2 regions of the Pantoea sp. PvP021 genome follow, and region 2 is predicted to be linked to the other one. Evidence: predicted binding sites of a transcription regulator. Region 2 holds the regulator's gene; the other holds the start of a gene.
The links. The regulator PhoB, encoded in region 2, activates phosphate uptake and scavenging genes when phosphate is short. The targets are predictions, from matches to a motif close to CTGTCATAAAACTGNCNNAT.
Positions count from the first base shown of each region.

Region 1: the regulator PhoB is predicted to act here: its motif matches at 2,968-2,987, upstream of acuI (acrylyl-CoA reductase (NADPH)).

Region 1 is NZ_JBSRXX010000003.1:264,549-270,424, forward strand. Features, by position in the region: gene ACVKSX_RS12835 (FecCD family ABC transporter permease) at 1-419, shown strand, start outside; gene ACVKSX_RS12840 (heme ABC transporter ATP-binding protein) at 419-1,195, shown strand; gene ACVKSX_RS12845 (CinA family protein) at 1,287-1,784, shown strand; gene acuI (acrylyl-CoA reductase (NADPH)) at 1,812-2,795, opposite strand; gene ACVKSX_RS12855 (ornithine decarboxylase) at 3,361-5,514, shown strand.
Region 2 is NZ_JBSRXX010000001.1:1,827,295-1,833,170, reverse strand. Features, by position in the region: gene ACVKSX_RS08605 (AAA family ATPase) at 1-460, opposite strand, end outside; gene sbcD (exonuclease subunit SbcD) at 457-1,656, opposite strand; gene phoB (phosphate response regulator transcription factor PhoB) at 1,854-2,543, shown strand; gene phoR (phosphate regulon sensor histidine kinase PhoR) at 2,558-3,871, shown strand; gene ACVKSX_RS08585 (PstS family phosphate ABC transporter substrate-binding protein) at 3,891-4,811, shown strand; gene ACVKSX_RS08580 (cobalamin-independent methionine synthase II family protein) at 4,977-5,876, shown strand, end outside.

The sequences.
Region 1 (5,876 bases), on a different contig from region 2:
TGATCTGCCTGCTGCTGATTCTGCCAGCCTTGCTGCTGTTACAGACCCGTGCCCGCCACCTTAACCTGCTGCAGTCGGGTGAAGAGGATGCGCACTACATGGGAGTTGATGTGAAGCGTACTCAGCATCAGTTGCTGATCCTCAGTGCGTTGCTGGTCGGTACGGCGGTCTCGGTCAGCGGCGTGATCGGCTTCGTCGGACTGGTGGTACCACACGTGATGCGTTTTTGCCTTGGCGGCGATCACCGCTGGCTGCTGCCCGGCTCAGCGCTGGCGGGGGCGATTCTGCTGCTGCTGGCCGATACGCTGGCGCGCACTCTGGTGGTTCCGGCCGAGATGCCGGTGGGGTTGCTGACCAGCCTGATTGGCGGTCCGTGGTTTCTCTGGCTGATTCTGCGTCAACAACGAGGGCTGGAGTGATGGAAATTTTACAGGCCAGGGGATTGTGTCTCGCGCGCGGCGGCAAAACCGTTATCGATAATCTCGACGTCACGCTGTCAGGTGGCGAGCTGGTGGCGCTGATTGGCCCCAACGGCGCAGGTAAGTCGACGCTACTGCGGATGCTGACGGGATTTCTGTCGCCCGATCGGGGCGAGTGCTGGCTGGGCGATCGACGGCTGACGGCATGGCCGCGTGAGCAGCTGGCACGACGCCGGGCAGTGATGCGCCAGCAGAACAACCTGACCTTTGCACAGTCTGCACAGTCGGTCGTGGCGATGGGCCGTGCGCCCTGGCCGGAGGCGCAGACATCGCAGATTGTAGCCGAGGTTATGCGGCTGACCGGTTGTGAAGGGCTGGCGCAGCGCGATTACCGCCAGCTCTCTGGCGGTGAACAACAACGGGTTCAGCTGGCACGGGTGCTGACACAGCTCTGGCAGGAGGGAAGACCACGCGGCTGGCTGTTTCTGGATGAGCCGACTTCGGCGCTGGATCTCTTCTGGCAGCAGCAAACCCTGCGTTTACTACGCCAGCTGACGCGCGCCGGAGATCTCACCGTCTGCACTGTATTACATGACCTTAATCAGGCCTCCTTATGGGCCGATCGCATACTGCTGCTGCACGCAGGCCGACTGGTGGCACAAGGCTCACCGCAGACGGTGATGACGGAATCGACGCTGACGCGCTGGTACCAGGCCGATCTGCAGGTAGTGGCGCATACCGGGAGTGGACAGCCGCATATCCAGCTGCGTATCTAGACCGTTTCGCTTTAAAAACATCGCCTTGCGCGGTTTTATTCGCTGATTTTGCGCTATACCTGGAGTTCCGGACAGATTCAAGGAGACCATAATGGCAAAATCATTAGATCAGACCGCTGAGCAACTGGGTAATATTTTACTCTCTTCCGGACTTCATCTGGCGACCGCCGAATCCTGTACCGCCGGGCTGATCAGCATGACGCTGGCCGCGGTGGAAAACAGCGGAGACTTTTATACCAGCGGCTTTGTGACCTACAGCGAAAATGCCAAAATCCGTCTGCTGGGGGTGCGCCCTGACACGCTTAAACAGCATACGGCGGTGAGCGAACAGACGGCGCGGGAGATGGTGCAGGGCGCCTGCGCCCGCTCCGGCGAACCGGTGGGATTATCCATTACCGGCTATGCCGGACCGGATGGCGGCGAAGATGGTACACCGGCGGGCACCATCTGGTTTGGCTGGGTATTGCCCGACGGCAGAGACGAAGCGGAGTGCCATCAGTTCAGCGGCGATCCGAAATCGGTGATGGAGCAGGGGACACAGTTCGTGCTGGAAGGACTCATAAAACGGCTGCAGCGAGCCGATCGTTAAAGGCGCGAAACGCGCCTTTAAACAGGATTAGCGACAGTCGACAATCAGACGACCCTGCACTTTGCCATCCAGCAATGCCTGCGCACCCTCTCTGGCTTCACTTAGCGGGATCACCCGGCTCAGCTTACTGAGCCGTTCGCTATCCATCAGCTCACCGAGTCGTTGCCACGCCTGCTGACGAAGCGGCTTCGGACACATCACGCTATCGACACCGGCCAGCGTAACGCCACGCAAAATAAAGGGTGCGACGCTGGCTGGCAGGTCGAGTCCCTGCGCCATACCACAGGCGGCAACCGCGCCGTCCCGCTGGGTGGCGGCCAGCACATTCGCCAGGGTGTGACTGCCGACGCTGTCTATCGCGGCGGCCCAGCGCTCTTTTGCCAGTGGCTTGCCGGGTTGGGAGAGTTCTTCACGGTCAATGACCGATGCCGCGCCCAGCGTATCAATCAGATAGGCATGGTCGCTGGTGCGCCCGCTGGAAGCGATCACCTGATAACCCAGACGCGCCAGCAGGCTGACGCTATAGCTGCCGACGCCGCCACTGGCACCGGTTACCAGTACCGGCCCCTGTTCAGGTGTGATGCCCTGTTTTTCCAGCGCCATCACGCAGAGCATTGCGGTCAGTCCCGCCGTACCGATTGCCATGGTTTGCAGCGGACTCAGCGTGGCGGGCGGGCGCACCAGCCAGTCGCCACTGACGCTGGCTTTCTGTGCCAGGCCGCCCCACTGTTTTTCGCCCACGCCCCAGCCCGTCAGCAGCGCCACATCATCCTCTTTCCAGTCAGGATGGCGGCTGGCCGTCACCCGGCCAACAAAATCGATACCTGGCACCATCGGGAACTGGCGCACAATCGGGCCTTTGTTACAGATAGCCAGGGCATCTTTGTAGTTCAGGGATGAGTAGCTGACGTCGAGCGTGACATCGTGGTCAGGCAGTTGAGATTCGGGGAGATCTTTCAGCAGGGAACGGTAACCTTGTTCGTCATTTTCAATGACCAGTGCCTTGAACATGCAGCCTCCGGCAGAGTGGGAAAGAGAAGATCAGTTTACGCCTGGCAGATGCAATGCGGTAGGGCAATGGCCCCGTCTCCCGGCAATGAAGACGACACGAGCGGAAAAACAGGCTGACAGCGGCAGTGAGTTAAGTGCATAAATCTGCATATAATTCAGATAATTAGTCGTATTGTGAATTTTTTATGATAAATAGACTATAAAAATCATGTTGTTACATGCGAAGAGGGTGACTGAATAATTACCTGGTTCGGGTTGTCCATGCCTGAAAAAGATGACATTATGACCGCCACTTTTTGACCCTGCTTCTTTGCCACTGAGGACGTCGCCATGTCCGGTTCACCGCGCATCCGCCCGGATTACCGTTCGCTTTTTCCGGCGCTCACCGGGTTTTCCTCTTTTCCGATATCTCCGTTATTCACCATGCGGTGAGGCCAGCCGGGCAGCGGCTATGGATCTGCTCTCCACGGGCTGCGTAACGCCTTCTGACTGTTAAGTATTCGCCGGGGCACTGTCCCCATAATTGTGCCTCTGGCACTTCCTCCCTGACGTTAGGGATTCTGTTATGACTCCACTGAAAATTGCTGCCAGCGCCGCTGTGGCGCCCAGTCTGACCCTGAACACTGCGCGAGACGTGGTGACGCTGGATAACACCGACTTCACCGATGTGGCGGCGGTTGTCGTCTCGCTGGCGGATACCCGTAGCGGCGTGCTGGCGCTGCTGCGTCATACCGGCTTTAATTTGCCGGTATTTGTCGCTAACGTGTTTGAAGAAGAGGTGATGCACCTGCCCGGCGTCTGCGGTGAGCTGAATGGCGATCCGCAGGAGTGGATCGCGCTGGAAGCGGCTGCGCAGGCGTATGAAGCGGCGCTGCTGCCACCTTTCTTCGAAACGCTGACCCGCTATGTCGATATGCAGAACAGCACCTTTGCCTGTCCCGGACATCAGGGCGGTGCGTTCTTTAAAAAGCATCCGGCGGGCAAACAGTTTTATGACTTCTACGGCGAGAATGTTTTCCGGTCTGATATGTGCAATGCCGATGTCAAACTGGGCGATCTGCTGATCCACGAAGGCTCGGCTAAAGATGCGCAGAAGTATGCGGCAAAGGTGTTTAACGCCGATAAAACCTACTTTGTGCTCAACGGCACCTCAAGTGCCAACAAAGTGGTGACCAATGCGCTGCTGACGCGTGGCGATCTGGTGCTGTTCGACCGCAACAATCACAAGTCGAACCATCATGGCGCGCTGATTCAGGCGGGCGCGACCCCGGTTTATCTTGAAGCGACGCGCAATCCTTTCGGCTTTATTGGCGGCATTGACGCGCACTGTTTTGATGAGGCTTATCTGCGCGAGCAGATCGCGGCCGTGGCTCCGCAGCGCGCGGCTGAAGAGCGGCCTTTCCGTCTGGCGATCATCCAGCTGGGCACCTACGACGGCACGGTCTACAACGCGCGCCAGGTAGTGGATCGCATCGGCCATCTGTGTGATTACATCCTGTTTGATTCCGCGTGGCTCGGTTATGAGCAGTTCATTCCACTGATGGAAGGCTGTTCGCCGCTGACCCTGCAACTGAACGAGAACGATCCCGGCATTTTTGTCACGCAGTCAGTGCATAAGCAGCTGGCAGGTTTTTCGCAGACTTCGCAGATCCATAAAAAAGATAATCATATTCGCGGACAGCGCCGCTTCTGCCCGCATAAGCGACTGAATAACGCTTTTATGCTGCACGCATCCACCAGTCCGTTTTATCCGCTGTTTGCCGCGCTGGATATCAACGCCAGAATGCATCAGGGCGAAGCGGGGCGTCGCATGTGGGATGAGTGCGTCACGCTGGGTATTGAGGCGCGTAAAGCGATCCTGGATCGCTGTGAGATGATCCTGCCGTTTGTGCCGGAGACGGTAGATGGTCAGCGCTGGCAGGATGCGCCCACTGAGACGATCGCCCGCGATCTGCGCTACTTCAGCTTTGAACCGCAGGCGAAGTGGCACGGTTTCGCGGGCTATGCGCGCGATCAGTATCGGGTGGATCCCTGCAAGCTGCTGCTGACCACGCCGGGGATTGATGCGGCCAGCGGTGAGTATAGTAATTTCGGGATTCCGGCGACCATTCTGGCGAACTATCTGCGCGAAAACGGCATTGTGCCGGAGAAGTGCGATCTCAACTCAATCCTGTTCCTGCTGACCCCGGCAGAGAGTCCGGAGAAGATGGCGAATCTGGTGGCGATGCTGGCGCAGTTCGAACAGCACGTCAAAGAGGATGCGCCGCTGGCCGAAGTGCTGCCGACCATTTATCGCAAAAATGCCGAACGCTATGCCGGGTATACCCTGCGTCGCCTCTGTCAGGAGATGCACGACCTTTACGTCAGTCACAACGTCAAGGATCTGCAGCGCCTGATGTTCCGCGCCGCGGAGTTCCCGCCGGTCAGGGTGAATCCGCAGGATGCGCATCAGGCTTATATTCGCGGCGAAGTGGAGCTGGTGCCGATAGCCGAAGCGCAAGGCCGGGTTGCCGCAGAAGGTGCACTGCCTTATCCACCGGGTGTGCTGTGCGTAGTCCCTGGGGAAGTCTGGGGCGGCGCGGTGCAGCGTTACTTCCTGGCGCTGGAAGAGGGGCTTAATCTGCTGCCTGGCTTCTCACCAGAGCTGCAGGGCGTTTACACCGAAGAGGATGACCAGGGACGGAAGTATCTGGTGGCCAATATGATAGTGGGGCGCTGATCTGAGCGTGGGCAGAGGCGGGTAGCGGCCCGCCTGCCTTTTTGTTCGCTGCGCGAACGGGGCTGAGAAGGTTTCGCCTGGCGGCGGTGTACGCTTTGCAGCGAGCTGGCACTTAATGGGTTTTCGCCTGGCAGCGGGCTACGCTTAGCAGCGGGTATGCACTGAGCAGGTTTTGTCCGGCAGGCCCTGGGTTCGCTGCGCGAACGGGCTATGAGAGGTTTTCGTTCGCTTAGCAGCGGGCTAACACTGAGCGGGTTCCGCCCGCCAGGCGATGGGGAGTTTCAGATCGCCCGAGCAGGCGGACGTATTAAGGGGCGGACGCCCGCCCCTTAACAATCCCGGCGTCCGGCTGCCTGCGCGCC
Region 2 (5,876 bases):
ACAGCATCATCGAGCGGGTAAACCTTTCAAAATCTAGCCCGGAGAGGGTTTCGATCAGCTTCAGCTTGTCACCGACTTTATCGGCAACAATAGTGTTGTCAGCGCAGCGTGCCAGCTCAACGCGCGGCGCCTGAAGTTTGCCGTCAGCAGTGCCGCGCGCGCGGTTCTGGCTCCAGAAGGCGCGCCAGGCTTCTCCTTTGATCTCAAACTCCACCTCGGCCAGACATTCGGCACAGTCGCGGGTCATCAGCGCATTCTGGCTCTGTGAAATTGCGCCCAGGCGCGGAGTCTGGTGATAGAGCGCCAGGCAGATGGCGTCCAGCAGGGTGGTTTTACCGGCGCCGGTGGCACCGGTAATGGCGAACAGGCCGTTGCTGGCGAAAGGTTCGGCGCGAAAATCGATGAACCATTCACCGCGCAGGGCATTGAGGTTTTTGAACCGTAGCGTGAGGATCTTCATTGGGTCTCTTCCATGGCGGCCAGCGTCTGGCGGAACAGGGTGGTCATCTCGGCGATTTGCGCCGGTTGCAGCTCCTCATCCAGCGCCAGCCGGCGGGCAAAGACCTCCTCCACCTTCAGCTCACTCAGGGTTTCGTTGTCGAGCCGCGCCAGGCTCTGTTGCCGCTGTTCACGGCTGCGGCGGAGCAACAGGACTTCGACCGGCAGCGTGGCGGTCAGGGTTTCTACCTGACGCTGCAGATCGCTGAGGTACTCCTGGGTGGTGACTTCGATGTCGAGCCAGGTCGGCTTCTCCTGCTCTGCCGTGCTGAAGGCATTTAACTGTTCTGCAATCTGCGCCAGCGATCCTTTCAGCACCTGCATCGGCTGCGCCTGTGGCACCACCAGCGGCGTGACTGATTGCAGGCCGCTGGTGGTGAGTTCCAGCAGGAAGACGCTTTTTTCTGTGCCCAGCTCATCAAAGCTCAGCGGAATCGGTGAGCCGCTGTAGCGGATATGCTCGCTGCCCGCGACGCGCTGAGCGCGATGAATATGCCCCAGTGCGATATAGTCAGCCGCGGGAAACGCGCTGGCCGGGAAGGCATCCAGCGTCCCGATATAGATGTCGCGCACTGAATCGCTCTGGCTGACGCCGACGGTGGTGAGATGGCCGGTGGCGATAATCGGCAGTGCATGGCCCAGCGCCTGGGCGGCGGTGAATCGCTGCTGATAGTGGTGGGCGATCGCTTCCAGCAGCGAGGTCTGCTTGTCGCGTCCCGACTGACCTGCCCGGCTGCGCAGGATATCGCGCGGCCGCAGATAGGGAATCGCACACAGCAGCGCGCCCGGCTGGCCCTGGCGGGTGTTGAGCAGCAGCACATCATCCTTCTCCTGCGGGGTGGCGATCACCCGGGTATTGAGGCAGGCGAGCAGCTCACGCGACTCATTCAGCGTGGCAACGGAATCGTGGTTTCCCGCCAGCACAATCAACTGACAGCCGCTGGGCTGCAGCGCCACCACAAAGCGGTTGAACATTTCGCGGGCGTAGCTGGGCGGTGTACCGGTATCAAACAGATCGCCTGCGATGATCAACGCATCCACCTGATGCTGTTCAATCTGGATCAACAGCCAGTCGAGAAATGCCTGATGTTCGGCTGCCCGACTTTTGTTGTAGAAGAACTGCCCCAGATGCCAGTCCGCAGTATGAATGATGCGCATGATGAGTCCCTGCCGTTGTGATTCGCCCGGCGATTATACTGGCTCTGCGGCCAAAGCAAAAAATTGTCGCTGCGCTGTCATAAATGATTACCAGTGAGGTTACAGGCAGGTTATGTTTTTCATAAAAGTGTCACAAATCTGACGCATAATGGCGCCGCGAATCTCAGTGACATCCGTCATAATCAGCAGGAGTAATAATGGCTAAGCGCATTTTGGTTGTGGAGGATGAAGCCCCCATCCGTGAAATGTTGTGTTTTGTTCTGGAGCAGAACGACTATCAGCCAATCGAGGCGGAAGATTATGACAGCGCCGTTGGCAAGCTGATTGAACCCTGGCCCGATCTGATTTTGCTGGACTGGATGTTACCCGGTGGCAGCGGTATTCAGTTTATCAAACATCTGAAACGCGAGGCGATGACACGCGATATCCCGGTGATGATGCTCACCGCGCGCGGCGAAGAGGAGGATCGGGTGCGCGGCCTGGAAGTGGGTGCCGATGATTACATTACCAAGCCCTTTTCACCTAAAGAGCTGATGGCGAGGATCAAAGCGGTGATGCGCCGTATTTCGCCGATGGCCGTGGAAGAGGTGATTGAGATGCAGGGGCTGAGTCTGGACCCCTCCTCACATCGCGTGATGTCCGAAACCACGCCGCTGGAGATGGGGCCTACCGAATATAAGCTGCTGCACTTCTTTATGACCCACCCGGAACGCGTTTACAGCCGCGAACAGCTGCTGAACCACGTCTGGGGCACCAATGTGTATGTGGAAGATCGTACTGTCGATGTTCACATCCGCCGTTTACGTAAAGCGCTGGAAGTGTCCGGCCACGATCGCATGGTACAAACCGTTCGCGGAACAGGGTATCGTTTCTCTGCCCGCTACTAAACGGAGCCTTTACCGTGCTGGAACGCCTCTCCTGGAAGAGATTACTGACAGAACTGCTGCTGGTCTGTCTGCCCGCAGTGCTGCTGGGCCTGCTGTTCGGCGGTCTGCCCTGGTGGCTGCTGCTGAGCGTGCTGACGGTGCTGTTGTGGCATTTTCACAATCTGATGCGGCTGTCGCACTGGCTGTGGCTGGACCGCACCATGACGCCACCGGCCGGGCGTGCCAGCTGGGAACCGCTGTTTTATGGTCTTTACCAGATGCAGCTCCGCAACCGGCGGCGGCGGCGTGAACTGGGCAATCTGATTAAGCGTTTCCGCAGCGGTGCCGAGTCGCTGCCGGATGCGGTGATCCTGACCACCGAAGAGGGCACCATTTTCTGGTGTAACGGCCTGGCGCAGCAGCACCTGGGTCTGCGCTGGCCGGAAGATAATGGCCAGAACATCCTCAATCTGCTCCGTTATCCGGAGTTCTCGCGCTATCTTCGCCAGCGTGATTTCGACAAGCCGCTGACGCTGGTGCTGAACAACAAACTTCATATGGAGTTCCGCGTCATGCCCTACAGCGAAGGGCAGTGGCTGCTGGTGGCGCGTGATGTCACGCAGATGCATCAGCTGGAAGGGGCGCGCCGCAACTTCTTTGCCAACGTCAGCCATGAATTGCGCACACCGCTCACGGTGCTGCAGGGCTATCTGGAGATGATGAACGACTCGGTGATGAGCGAGCCTTCGCGCAGCAAAGCGCTGCACACCATGTCGGAGCAGACGCGCCGCATGGACAGCCTGGTCAAACAGCTGCTGACGCTGTCGCGCATTGAAGCCGCGCCCGCAATCGATCTGAAAGAGAAGGTCGATGTGCCGGTGATGCTGAAACTGCTGCAGCATGAGGCGGCAACGCTGAGTGGCGGCCGTCACGACATCCATTTCCATACCGATCCCCATCTGAAAGTGTTCGGCAACGATGAACAGCTGCGCAGCGCCATCTCCAATCTGGTTTACAACGCGGTAAACCACACACCGGATGGCACGCGAATTGATATCAGCTGGCTGCGCGGCAAACAGGGGGCTATCTTCCGGGTGTGCGACAACGGGCCGGGCATCGCCTCAGAACATATTCCGCGTCTTACCGAGCGTTTCTACCGGGTCGATAAAGCGCGTTCGCGTGCGACCGGCGGCAGCGGGCTGGGGCTGGCGATAGTGAAACATGCTCTGAGCCACCATAACGCCCGGCTCGATATCACCAGCGTGCCGCACAAGGAGACCTGTTTTACCTTTACGCTGCCAGCGAGGTTGATTGTCAGCAGCGTGATGCAGGAGAATGCCGTTCATTAATCGCTGCCGGATCTCCCTGATGCGCATCCTTCTTTTGTTGATCGTTACTCTGCTGCCGGGCCTGGCACTGGCCCAGCCCGGCGCGCTCTCCGGCAATCTCAGCAGCGTCGGATCGGATACGCTGGGTTATCTGATGACGCTGTGGGGCGAGGATTTCAGTCGCCAGGCGCCGGGCGTCAATGTCCAGGTTCAGGCCTCCGGATCTTCTACTGCGCCGACCGCGCTGGCGGCGGGTGCAGCACAACTCGGTCCGATGAGCCGCCCGATGCAGGCAGATGAACGCCAGGCCTTTGAGGCGCGCTACGGTTATCCGCCGCTGGCGGTTCCGGTGGCTATGGATGCGCTGGTGGTAGTGGTGAATCAGCGCAATCCGCTGCAGCAGATTGAACCGCGAAAGCTCGATGCCATCTTCTCGATTACCCGTCTGTGTGGCGCACACAGCGTGCCGCTGCGCTGGGGCGATCTCGGCTTAACCGGCGCGCAGTGGAGCAAACGGCCAATTCAGCGCTATGGACGTAACTCCGCCTCCGGCACATGGGGTTTCTTCAAGCAGCAGGCGCTGTGCAAAGGTGATTTTCGCAGCGACGTGGCGGAGTTTCCCGGCTCGGCCGCAGTGGTGCAGGCGGTGGCCGGTAATTCTCGCAGCATCGGCTACGCCAGTTTTGGCTTTCATCTCAGCGGCGTAAAAATGCTGGCGGTGATGAATGATCAGGGGCAGGCGATTACCCCGGATGCCGAGGCCATCCGCAGTGGCCGTTATCCCTGGGCGCGCCCGCTCTATCTCTATGTGAATAAAGCGCCCGGCAAACCTTTGCCGCCGCTGGTGGCCGCGTTTCTGGAGCAGGTACTTTCGGCGCAGGGACAGCGGCGGGTCAGCGAAGCGGGCTATCTGCCGCTCTCTGACAGTCAGATGACGCAGGCGCGCGCCGCGCTGCGCTAATCCCCCGAACGTGAATTTTTTTCATCATCACTGAATTTTCTTCAGTTGCAGAAGAAAGCCGCCCATGCCACTCTGTGTTCAGACATGTAGCCATCCAGATGGCTATTTATATCAGGATGTAACTATTTCCTGCCGTCATTACCGGCAGGGGAGACAGGAGTGATCATGCAAAGAGAAACCGCCCCGTTCCGTGCCGATACCGTTGGCAGCTTTCTGCGTCCCGCCGCCATTAAGCAGGCGCGCGAACAGTTTGCAGCCGGAGAGATCGATGCGGCGGCCCTGCGTCAGGTTGAAGATGAGGCGATTCGCGATGTGGTGGCGAAACAGCGGGAAAACGGTCTGAAAGTGGTCACTGATGGCGAGTTTCGTCGCGGCTGGTGGCACTTCGACTTCTTCTATGGCCTGAATGGCGTAGAGCGCTATGAAGCGGAGCAGGGCATTCAGTTTAATGGCGTGCAGACCAAAGCGCATGGCGTGAAAGTGGTGAGCAAACTCGGTTTCCCGGCGGATCATCCGATGCTGGCGCATTTCCGCTTCCTGCAGAGTATTGCCGGTGATGCGGTGCCGAAGATGACCATTCCCAGCCCCAGCGTGCTGCACTTCCGTGGTGGCCGCAAGGTGATCGACGCGGAAGTCTATCCCGATCTGGCAGACTACTTCGACGATCTGGCGCAGACCTACAAAGCAGCTATTCAGGCGTTTTATGACGCGGGCTGCCGCTATCTGCAACTGGATGATACCGTCTGGGCTTACCTCTGTTCTGAGGATCAGAAGCGCGATATCCGGGCGCGTGGCGACGATCCTGACCAGCTGGCACAGACTTATGCTCAGGTGTTGAATAAAGCGCTGGAAGGTAAACCTGCCGATCTGACCGTGGGTCTGCATGTCTGTCGCGGCAACTTCCGCTCAACCTGGATCTCTGAAGGCGGCTATGGGCCGGTCGCAGAAATCCTGTTCGGCAGCGTCAACGTGGATGCCTTCTTCCTGGAGTATGACAACGCCCGTTCCGGCGGTTTTGAACCACTGCGTTACATTAAGCCAGGTCATCAGCAGGTGGTGCTGGGC